2 regions of the Streptomyces sp. NPDC001678 genome follow, and region 1 is predicted to be linked to the other one. Evidence: riboswitches for the same ligand, from Rfam matches in the RefSeq annotation. Region 1 holds a riboswitch; the other holds the start of a gene.
The links. A riboswitch is a leader RNA that binds a small molecule or an ion and turns the genes downstream of it on or off. The one in region 1 is predicted to bind cyclic di-AMP.
Positions count from the first base shown of each region.

Region 2: linked by a shared signal. The riboswitch ahead of ACFYZR_RS23085 (C40 family peptidase) and the one ahead of ACFYZR_RS16180 (transglycosylase family protein) in region 1 are both predicted to bind cyclic di-AMP.

Region 1 covers NZ_JBIAUP010000006.1:427,567-432,617, reverse strand. The annotation lists gene eno (phosphopyruvate hydratase) at 1-1,155, opposite strand, end outside; gene ACFYZR_RS16180 (transglycosylase family protein) at 1,460-2,209, opposite strand; cyclic di-AMP (ydaO/yuaA leader) riboswitch at 2,214-2,396, opposite strand; gene ACFYZR_RS16175 (transglycosylase family protein) at 2,656-3,669, opposite strand; gene ACFYZR_RS16170 (cytochrome P450) at 3,853-5,051, opposite strand, start outside.
Region 2 covers NZ_JBIAUP010000011.1:133,927-138,977, forward strand. The annotation lists gene ACFYZR_RS23065 (8-amino-7-oxononanoate synthase) at 1-800, shown strand, start outside; gene ACFYZR_RS23070 (DUF397 domain-containing protein) at 821-1,087, opposite strand; gene ACFYZR_RS23075 (helix-turn-helix domain-containing protein) at 1,097-1,966, opposite strand; gene ACFYZR_RS23080 (ATP-binding protein) at 2,210-2,638, shown strand; gene ACFYZR_RS23085 (C40 family peptidase) at 2,887-3,375, opposite strand; cyclic di-AMP (ydaO/yuaA leader) riboswitch at 3,379-3,582, opposite strand; gene ACFYZR_RS23090 (hypothetical protein) at 3,868-4,197, opposite strand; gene ACFYZR_RS23095 (ATP-dependent Clp protease proteolytic subunit) at 4,203-4,841, opposite strand.

The sequences.
Region 1 (5,051 bases):
GATCTGGCCGCAGTTGGTGGCGACGGCCAGGTCGGCGATGGTGACGTCCTCGGTCTCGCCGGAGCGGTGGGACATCATGCACTTGAAGCCGTTGCGCTGGGCCAGCTCGACGGCGTCCAGGGTCTCGGTCAGCGAGCCGATCTGGTTGACCTTGACCAGGAGGGCGTTGGCGGAGTTCTCCTCGATGCCGCGGGCGAGGCGCTCGGGGTTGGTGACGAACAGGTCGTCACCGACGAGCTGGACCTTGTCGCCGAGCTGCTCGGTGATGGTGTTCCAGCCGGCCCAGTCGTCCTCGAACAGCGGGTCCTCGATGGAGACGAGCGGGTACGCGGCGACGAGCTCCGCGTAGTACTCGGTCATCTCGGCGGCGGTGCGGTCCTTGCCCTCGAACTTGTAGACGCCGTCCTTGTAGAACTCGGAGGCGGCCACGTCGAGCGCGAGCGCGATGTCCTGGCCGGGGGTGTAGCCGGCCTCCTTGATGGCCTCGAGGATGAGGTCGAGGGCCTCGCGGTTGGAGCCCAGGTTCGGGGCGAAGCCGCCCTCGTCGCCGAGGCCGGTGGACAGGCCGCGGCCCTTCAGCACCTTCTTGAGGGTGTGGTAGACCTCGGTGCCCCAGCGCAGGGCCTCGGAGAAGGACTCCGCGCCGATCGGCGCGATCATGAACTCCTGGATGTCCACGTTGGAGTCGGCGTGCGAGCCGCCGTTCAGGATGTTCATCATCGGAACGGGCAGCAGGTGCGCGTTCGGGCCGCCGAGGTAGCGGAAGAGCGGCAGGTCGGACGCCTCGGAGGCGGCGTGCGCGACGGCCAGGGAGACGCCCAGGATGGCGTTGGCGCCCAGGGAGCCCTTGTTGTCGGTGGCGTCCAGGTCGAACATGGCCTGGTCGATCAGGCGCTGCTCGGTGGCGTCGTAGCCGACGAGCTCCGGGCCGATCTGCTCGATGACGGCGAGGACGGCCTTCTCGACGCCCTTGCCGAGGTAGCGCTTGGGGTCGCCGTCACGGAGCTCGATGGCCTCGAAAGCGCCGGTGGAGGCGCCGGACGGCACGGCGGCACGGCCCGTGGAGCCGTCGTCGAGGCCGACCTCGACCTCGACCGTGGGGTTGCCTCGCGAGTCGAGGATCTCGCGAGCTACGACGACGTCGATGGACGGCACGAGGGTCTCCTTCGTGTGTGTCTGGAGTTCTGCACCACGAGCCTAACGGGCGCCGGGGGCTCCGCCCGCCCTTGGTCTGCTCCCCGGGCCGAAAATTGGCACAAACGCCGAGAACACCGGACGAATCGTCGGTGTGTTCGCTCAACGAGGACGCGGGATCGACCGGCAGAACGAGCGGAGCCCCGCTCCGATGCGGCTCGGGGGGAAGTCGCATCGGAGCGGGGCGGCCGCTCGGCCGGCCGGAGCCTTCGTTCGATGGCTCCGGCCGGCCCTCGCTCAGCGCAGGTGGATCAGCGCGGATGGATCAGCGCAGGTGCAGCTGCTGGCCCGGGAAGATCACGTCCGCGTCGGGCACGATCTTCTTGTTGAGCTCGTGGAGCTTCTGCCAGCCGCCCTGGACCTTCTGGGAGACGGCGATGGTGGCGAGGGTGTCGCCCTCCTTCACCTGGTACTCGCCGTCGCCCTTCTGGACAGTCTGCGGGGCGGTGTGCTTCGGCGCCGGGGCCTCGTCGTCGGAGTCGTCCGACTGCTGGACCGGCTTGCTGCTGTGCTTCTGCTGCGGCGCGGCCTGGCGCTTGCTGCGGTCGGCGTGGGACTGGGCCTTGCCGTAGGCGCCGGACGCGGACTTCGTGGACTTCTTCGCGACGTAGCCGTCGGAGTCGTCCGTGTCGACGTTCGCCTTGGCGCCACCACGGGCGAGGCCGGTGCCAGGAGCGCACTGCCAGGCGCCCGGGCCCTGCATGGCGAGCAGGCGCTCGGCGGTGGCGATCTGCTGGGACTTGCTGGCCAGGTCGGCGCGCGGGGCGTACTGCTTACCGCCCGCAGCGGCCCAGGACTCGTTGCTGAACTGCAGGCCGCCGTAGTAGCCGTTGCCATTGTTGATGTGCCAGTCACCACTGGACTCGCACTGGGCGACCTTGTCCCACGTGGAGACGGAGGCGGCGTTGGCAGAGGTCGCGACCATCAGAGGGGCGGCGACAGCCGCGCCGGTGACACCGGCGAGCGTGACGATGCGGACGGCCTTGGACGGACGACGGTGCTTGCCCTTGGACATAAGTCGGTTTCCTCACCGACGCCTACGAGGTGAGCTGTCGGGTTCGGGCTGTGAGTTCGCCCGGCCCGGTGCGCTTTCGCGTTCCGGGCTTCACCCCAAGCCGTTCCGCTCCTTCGGCCATTGGCCTTGGGACCGTTCCGGCGACTTACCTTGGTTCCCCCGCTCCTGCCTACGGCGCTTGCGCGACGACTCCCCCGGCCGCCGGCAGGATTCGGCGTGCGGCCGTGGTGCTCGCGGTGGCGAGCGGTGACGACGGTAATCACAGGCGGCCGACGGGTTCAAACCCCACTTTTCAGCCACCGATGGCCTGAGTTGGCCCCAGAAACCTCACGTTTCCGCAGGTGAGAGGCCATTCGAGCAAATCGGATCCAAGGCATCCGACGGTCAGTCAACGAGACCCATGTCTCACTTTCGACCGGAACAGACATTCGCCTCGAACCGGAGCGCTACTGCTTGATATCAAGCTTCTGACCAGGGCGGATAAGGTCCGGATCAGAACCGACTGCTTTTTCGTTCTTCTGATACAGCGTCTGCCAGCCTCCGGAGACCGAGTGTTGCTCCGCGATCGCTGACAGATTGTCACCGGGCCGCACGGTGTAGTCGTTCGCGGCGGGCAGTTCCGTCCGGCCCTCGCCACCCCGGGAGGGCCGCTGAGCATCGCCGGAGCCCGACGGGTCGGCACGGTGCCGGCCGTTGCCGGGGGTCGCGTCGGCATCGCCGGGAAGCGGCGAAGCGGAAGGCGAGGATCCCGTTCCAGGGGTGTCCGAGGGCGTGTTCGCCGAGGTGTTCGAGGGGCTGCCGACCGGGGCGGTCGGGATGGTGGTCGGATCGGCCGACGCGCCGGTGCCCGTACCCGTCGTCGGCCGCCCCGACGGGTCCGACGGGTCCTTGCGGTGCTTGCCCGCGGAGGTGTCCGGGGACGGGCTCGTGGAAGCGGACGGGGTGCCGGAGGAGCCCGGCGTGGGCGAACCGGACGAGCCGGGCGCGGGCTTGGGCGACCCGGAGGACGGGGCGGACGGCGCGGGCGACGTGCGCTCGGGCGCGGGCTGGTTGCCGCGCCCGGGCGTACGGGGGCGGCTCGGCTCCGGCGCGGCGGAGTACGAACCGTCGCCCGGGTCCACCTCCGGCTCCTTGTCCTCGCCCCGGTCCGCCTCGCCGGCCAGGCCCGAACTCACCGCGCAGCTCCGCCAGGTGTCGGCGCCCTCCGCCTTGAGGATCCGCTCGGCCACGGCTATCTGCTGGGACCGGCTGGCCAGGTCGGGGCGCGGCGCGTACGCGATGCCGCCGTACTGCTCCCACATCTGCTGGGTGAGCTGGAGGCCGCCGTGGAGGCCGTTGCCGTTGTTGGCGCTCCACATCCCTCCGCTCTCGCACTGGGCGACCTTGTCCCAGGTACCCGCGTCGGCGGCGACGGCGGATCCGGTCGCCAGCAGCGGAAGTGCCGCGCTGGAGGCCGTCACCCCCGCCGCGACCACGATGGCGGGTATCTGACGGGGACGGCGATGTCTACCGGTTCCTGAGAGCATCTGCGGGCCTCTCGCGTAGGCGGCGTTCGAATGGTCGCAGACCCTAGCGAGGCCTCCCCGGAGTCACAAGCCGGTGTAGCGGAGGTCACGTGCCGATAAACACGGATTGACCGGGCATCACACGAGGGGGTTTTGGGGTGTGAACTCCACGGGCAAAGTACGCAATCCACGCATGATCAGGCCGCCGCGCCAGCGCAGGTCATCGGGTTCGGCGGCGAGGGATAGGTCGGGCAGCCGGCGCAGCAGCGTCGCGATCGCGGCCTGGCCCTCCAGGCGGGCGAGGGGCGCGCCGAGGCAGTAGTGGATGCCGTGCCCGTAGCCCAGGTGCTGGTTGTCGCGCCGGGACAGATCAAGGGTGTCGGGGTCGGTGAAACGCTCGGGATCGCGGTCGGCGGCGGCCAGGACGACCAGTACGGGATCGCCCTCGGCGATGCGCTGCCCGCCGAGGGTCAGGTCCTGGGTGGCGAACCGCCAGGTGGCGAGCTCCACCGGGCCGTCGTAGCGCAGCAGTTCCTCGACGCCCGTGGCGAGGAGGCTCTCGTCGCCCTCGGCGAGGGCGCGCTGGAGCCGGGCGCGCTGCTCCGGGTGGCGCAGCAGCGCGTAGGTTCCGTTACCGATCAGGTTCACAGTTGTTTCAAAACCGGCGAACAAGAGGATGAAGGCCATCGCCGCGGCCTCGTTCTCCGTGAGGTGCTCGCCGTGGTCGCTCGCCCGGATGAGACCGGAGATGAGGTCGTCCCCGAGGTCCTCCCGCTTCCGGTGGATCAGCTCCGCGAGGTACGTCCGCATCATCTTGACGGAGCGGGCCACTCCGCCGCGCGGCCCGCCGCCGTGGCCCGCTTTTGTATGGCGCAGCATCATCCCCGCCCAGTCCCGGAAGTCGTCCTGGTCCTCGCGGGGGACGCCGAGCATGTCGCAGATGGCGTAGATGGGGAGGGGGAAGGCGAACTCGTGGATGAGGTCGGCCTCCCCCTTCTCCACGAAGCCGTCGATCAGCTGGTCGGTGAGCTCCTGGACGCGGGGCGCGAACTCCGCGACCCGGCGCGGGGTGAACGCCTTGGACACCAGCCGGCGCAGCCGGGTGTGGTCCGGCGGGTCGATGTTGAGCAGGTGCGTCATCAGATTGGCGCTGCGCTCGCCGGGGATGCCCACCTTCCCCTTGCCGTGGGCGCTCTCGGAGTGGTGCACGGGATTCTTCGACAGCCGCTGGTCGGCGAGCGCCTGCCGGGCGTCGGCGTAGCGGGTGACCAGCCAGGCCTCGACGCCGCTGGGCAGCTCGGTGCGGTGCACCGGCGAGTGCTCGCGCAGCCAGGCGT
Region 2 (5,051 bases), on a different contig from region 1:
GCACCCTCCTGGTCTGCGACGAGGGCAACCACGCCTCCCTCATCGACGGCTGCCGGCTCGCCCGCGCGGAGAGGACCGTCGTCCCGCACACCGAGCCGGAGGCCTTCGCCAAGGCCCTCGCCGCACACGACGGCCGGGCGCTCGCCGTCACCGACTCCGTGTTCTCCGTCGACGGCGACGCCGCCCCGCTGGCCGCCCTCGCCGGGGTCTGCCGGGAGAACGGCGCGGCGCTGCTCGTGGACGACGCCCACGGCCTCGGCGTCCTCGGCGACGGCGGCCGGGGCGCCCTCCACGCGGCCGGCCTCGCGGGCGACGCGGACGTCGTCGCCACCGTCACCCTCTCCAAGTCGCTGGGCGCCCAGGGCGGCGCGGTCCTCGGCCCGGCCCGGGTGATCGAGCACCTCGTCAGCACCGCCCGCACCTTCATCTTCGACACCGGCCTCGCCCCGGCGGCGGCCGGCGCCGCCCTGGCGAGCCTCGCGCTGCTGCGCCGCGAACCGGAGCGCGCCCAGCGGGTCCGGGCCGTGGCCACCGAGCTCCACCGCGGGGTGACCGAGGCGGGGCTCGTGGCCGTGCGCCCCGACGCGGCGGTGGTCTCCGTACGGGCCCCCTCGCCCGAGGCCGCCGTGCGCTGGGCGGCGGACTGCCGGGCGGCCGGGCTCGCCGTCGGCTGCTTCCGGCCGCCGTCCGTGCCCGACGGCGTCTCGCGACTCCGGCTGACCGCCCGGGCGGACCTGACGGACCGGGAGGTGGCGGCCGCAGCCGACACGATCGTGAGGACCGCGCCGGCCGCCGGCTGACGGTTCCGGCTCGCGCCGGCTCAGGACCCGTCGGCGTCCTCGCCCGGGGAACGGCCCGGGCCGCCGCCGTCCAGGTCCGTGACGAAGGCCGACCAGGTGGTGCGGGGGAAGAGCAGGACAGGGCCGGCGTCGCGCCGTGAGTCACGCACGGCGAGCAGCTCCGTACCCAGGAGCGCCGTCTCTACGCAGTTGTTCATTCCCGTGCTGTAGCTGCTGCGGTGCCATACCGCGGCGCACCGAGCGGGCTGGGCCGATGCAGAGGGTACGTACCGAGGCATTGCGGACATGTCGCCTCCCTATGCGCCGTCACTGATCCCGGCGATGTATTCCAACGATTTCTCGTGCGACAGGGCGTGCGCCCGGAGCGTCGTGAATGCGGAGGCGTACGCCCGGAGGTCCTCTTTCCGCTCCAGATAGAGGCTACTCGTCAAGTGGTCGAGAACAACCACGTCCAGATCGGCGATGCGCGGAAATGAGAAGATAACGAAAGGGCCCGTGATGCCGATATGGTTGCCACTGGTGAACGGCAGTACGTGGAGCCGCACATGCGGCAGTGAGCCCCTTTCCAGCAAATGCCGTAGCTGTCCCGTCATCACCTCGGGGCTGCCCACCTCGTGCCGCAGCACCGCCTCGTCCAGCACCGCGCACAGCTCCAGCGGCCGGCGCCCCCCGAGCACCGCCTGCCGGGCCAGCCGCACCCGGACGAGCTCCTCGACCTGCTGGGCCGGCGGATCGCCGAGCGCCGCGCGGGTCACCGCCCGGGCGTAGTCGGGTGTCTGCAACAACCCGGGCACCACCGCGGTCTCCAGCGTGCGGGCGTGGGAGGCCTCCGACTCCAGGCTGATGAAGTCGAGATACGCCGAAGGCAGCAGGTCGCGATAGGCGTACCACCAGCCGCGCCGCGCCCCCTCCGCGTCCTTGGACCCCGCCCCGCACAGGGCCCCCAGCAGAGCCCGCAGCTCCGGGTCCGACACCCGGTAGACATCCAGCAGCCGGGCCACATCGGCGGGTTTCACCCCGCTGCTGCCCGTCTCGATCCGGCTCACCTTCGACTGGTGCCAGCCGACCGCGCAGGCCGCCTCCCGGCTCGTCATCCCGGTCAGCTCGCGCTGACGGCGCAGTTCCGCGCCGAGTTTGCGGCGGCGCACCGCGGGTCCGTACCGCATCAGCTCTCCCTCCCCGCCGCTCACATGGAAGCGTCGTGATAACCCTTGACGCGTTGTTCACACACCCCGCGTCAGAGTCAATAAACCAGTGTCACGGCCAAATCCGGTCGCTCGTCGTAGAGTTCACCGCTTTGAGCGACAGATATATCCACAATCCGGTGGATCACACCCATCGCGGCCGTTATCAGTGGGACGCTGGCGCACAAGAGCCGGGCCGAGCCTCGGTGGGAAAGGGACAGCGCCATGGCAGATCACCAGGAAGCATCCGTCACCCTGCCGAGCGCTCCCGCCTCGGTCTCCGCCGCCCGCCGCCATGTCATGGACGTTCTCGTCACCTGGGGCCTGACGGACGGGACGGACCTGGCCGACACGATCCGGCTGATCCTCTCCGAGCTGGCCACCAACGCCGTGCAGCACACCCGGGGCCAGTCGCCCACCTTCACCGTGGAGCTCCGGCTGGACCGGGAGGAGCGGCTGCGGGTCGGGGTCACCGACAGCCACCCGCGCCACCCCAGGCGGCTGCCCGCCGCCGTCCAGCAGGACAACGGCCGCGGCATGGTGATCGTCCGCGCGCTCACCGCCGAGTACGGCGGCAGGGTCGTCGTCACCCCGACCGCCGACGGCGGCAAGACGGTGTGGATCGCACTGCCGTGGACGGTGTCCGTCCGCTGACCGGCAGCGCGGAGGGGCCGGGCGGGAATGTCCGCCCGGCCCGGCGCTCTTGTGGAGCCGCGCACAGGAACCGGTGGGTTCTCGGGTGTCGCTGGTGCCGGTGGGCACCGCACGGCAGTCGGGTCCGCTGCCACGGGAGACGCGCTCGGCGCGCGGGAAGCCCGGCGCGACGGGTACGCGCGTTGGATTCTGCGGGACGACGGGGGCGGGAAGCGGTAGCCGCGCCGGTCGTCACCCGCGCCGGTGGTTCAGTCGTTCACTCGGCCGTACGAGACGCTTCTGGTCCAGATGCGCTCGAGGCGGACGACCGAACCGGTCTTCGGGGCATGCCAGATCAGATTGTTCCCGGCGTAGATCCCCACGTGGTAGACGCCGCCCCGGCCGTGGAAGAACACCAGGTCGCCCTGTTCCCGAGAGGGGGTGGGAATGTGTTCGGTGCGGTTGTACTGCTCCTGGGCGGTACGGGGCAGCTGCTTGCCGGCCCGTTTGAAGGAGTACTGCGTCAGCCCCGAGCAGTCGAAGCTGTACGGGCCCGTGCCACCCCATACGTAGGGGGAGCCCGCCTTTGAGGCCGCGATCCACAGGGCTTTGGTGGAGATGGTGGCGGCTTCGGCGTCGTCGACGACGCCGGGTGCCAGTACCGTTGCGCCGACGGCCGCCAGAGTCAGGGCGGATTTCACGGACAGGGGTACCACCCCGGCCCTGGACAGCCGTGAGGGACGTTTGTGCGCGCCCATGCCAAACCCTTCGTCAGCCGCCTGTGAAGGATGACCTGTCGGGTTCGGGCAGGCGAAGATGCCCGGCCGCCGAGGCGGCTTCACCCCAAGGGCTGGTCCGGAACTTCACAGCTCCGGCCCTCCCGTCGTGCCTGGGTCCTCCATCCCCGCCGATGCACTCATGTCGACCAGCGCCCGGGCGGCGGCGGGGTTCGGCGTCCGCCCGGACCGCCCCGCCGTGGTGGCGGGGTCTTGTCGTCGGAGGGATCTTGGCGCAGCCGCGCCGGGCACGCCGAGGGGATCCCGGCATATGTGAGCCTCGTCACCGTTGGGCAATTCCGGTGGACGCGGGGCGATTTGACTCCTGCGGATTCCCCCTGGTGAGCCGGTCACCTGCGGCGCGGGCGATCACCCCGAGCGCAAACCGCGCGTACGGCCCGACATGATCACCACGGGTTGTCTACGATCCCATCCGCTGTCTGAAGGAGATCGAGGGAAGAATGTTTCCGCTCCTCAGTTCGCAACCGAAGGCGGCAAGGTCACCCGCAGCGCCCGGCGTTCACCGTCCAGGACCCGCATCGCCCGCGCCAGCGTTCCCGCGTACACCTGTCGTTCTCCCCGCTCGTACATCGTCGCCAGCGCGTCGCGCAGTCCCGCGGCCGCGACCACGAGCCTCTGCGCGGCTCGTAGCCCGCCGTACGTGTCCTGCGCGCGGGCCGGGTTGATCCGTCCGAGCTGATCCAGTACTTCCAGATAACGGTCGACCAGCTCGCCCTCGGCCCGGGTCAGCGCGGGCAGCGGCGGCAGCTCCGGAGGGAACCGGTGGGACGGCCCGTGCGGCATCCCGCTCACCTCTCCCTGGCCGGCGCGCCCTGCGCCCGGCGGTCGGCGACCACCGCGTCGGCCAGGCCGTGGGCCACGGCCCCCGCCGCGTCGAGGACGGTGTCGCGCTCGACGTCCCGCCGGATCCGCTCCGGGCTCCGCCCGGTGTGCAGCGCCAGCATCTCCACCAGGGTCTCCCGGGCGCGCAGCATCTCGGCGGCCTGGATCTCCAGGTCCGAGGGCTGCCCCCGGACGGGCTCGGGCAGGGCCGGCTCATGGACGAGGACCCGGGAGTGCGGCAGCACCATCCGCTTGCCGGGGGTGCCGGCCGCCAGCAGCACGGCGGCGGCCGAGGCGGCCTGGCCCAGGCAGTAGGTCTGGACGTCGCAGCCGACGTAGCGCATGGAGTCGTAGATGGCGCACATCGCGGAGAAGGAGCCGCCGGGGGAGTTGATGTAGAGCGCGATGTCCTGCCCTGGCGCCGCGTGCTCCAGGTGCATCAGCTGGGCGATCACATCGCTCGCCGCCGCGTCGTCGAGGGCCGTCCCGAGGAAGACCACACGCTCGGAGAACAGCTTGGAGTAGGGGTCGAAGGTGCGCGTCCCGCCGCTGGTGCGTTCGGTGAACTCCGGCAGGACGTGCCGGGCGAGGGGTCGATGGTCCATGGTCACGCCTTTCGAACGGGTCGATCGGTGATCTGTAAAAAATGTACAGGACGTACAGGGGATTAGAATGGGACCGGATTCTGGTGATCAAGTCAAATGCCCAGGTCGGAGGCCGGTTTGACGGTTTGTCGAGGGCGTACGTCTCACAAATTTCTCTACGAGCTTTCGTTTGGATCGCCGGGCGGACCAGGGGAAGGCTGGTCGAGGACG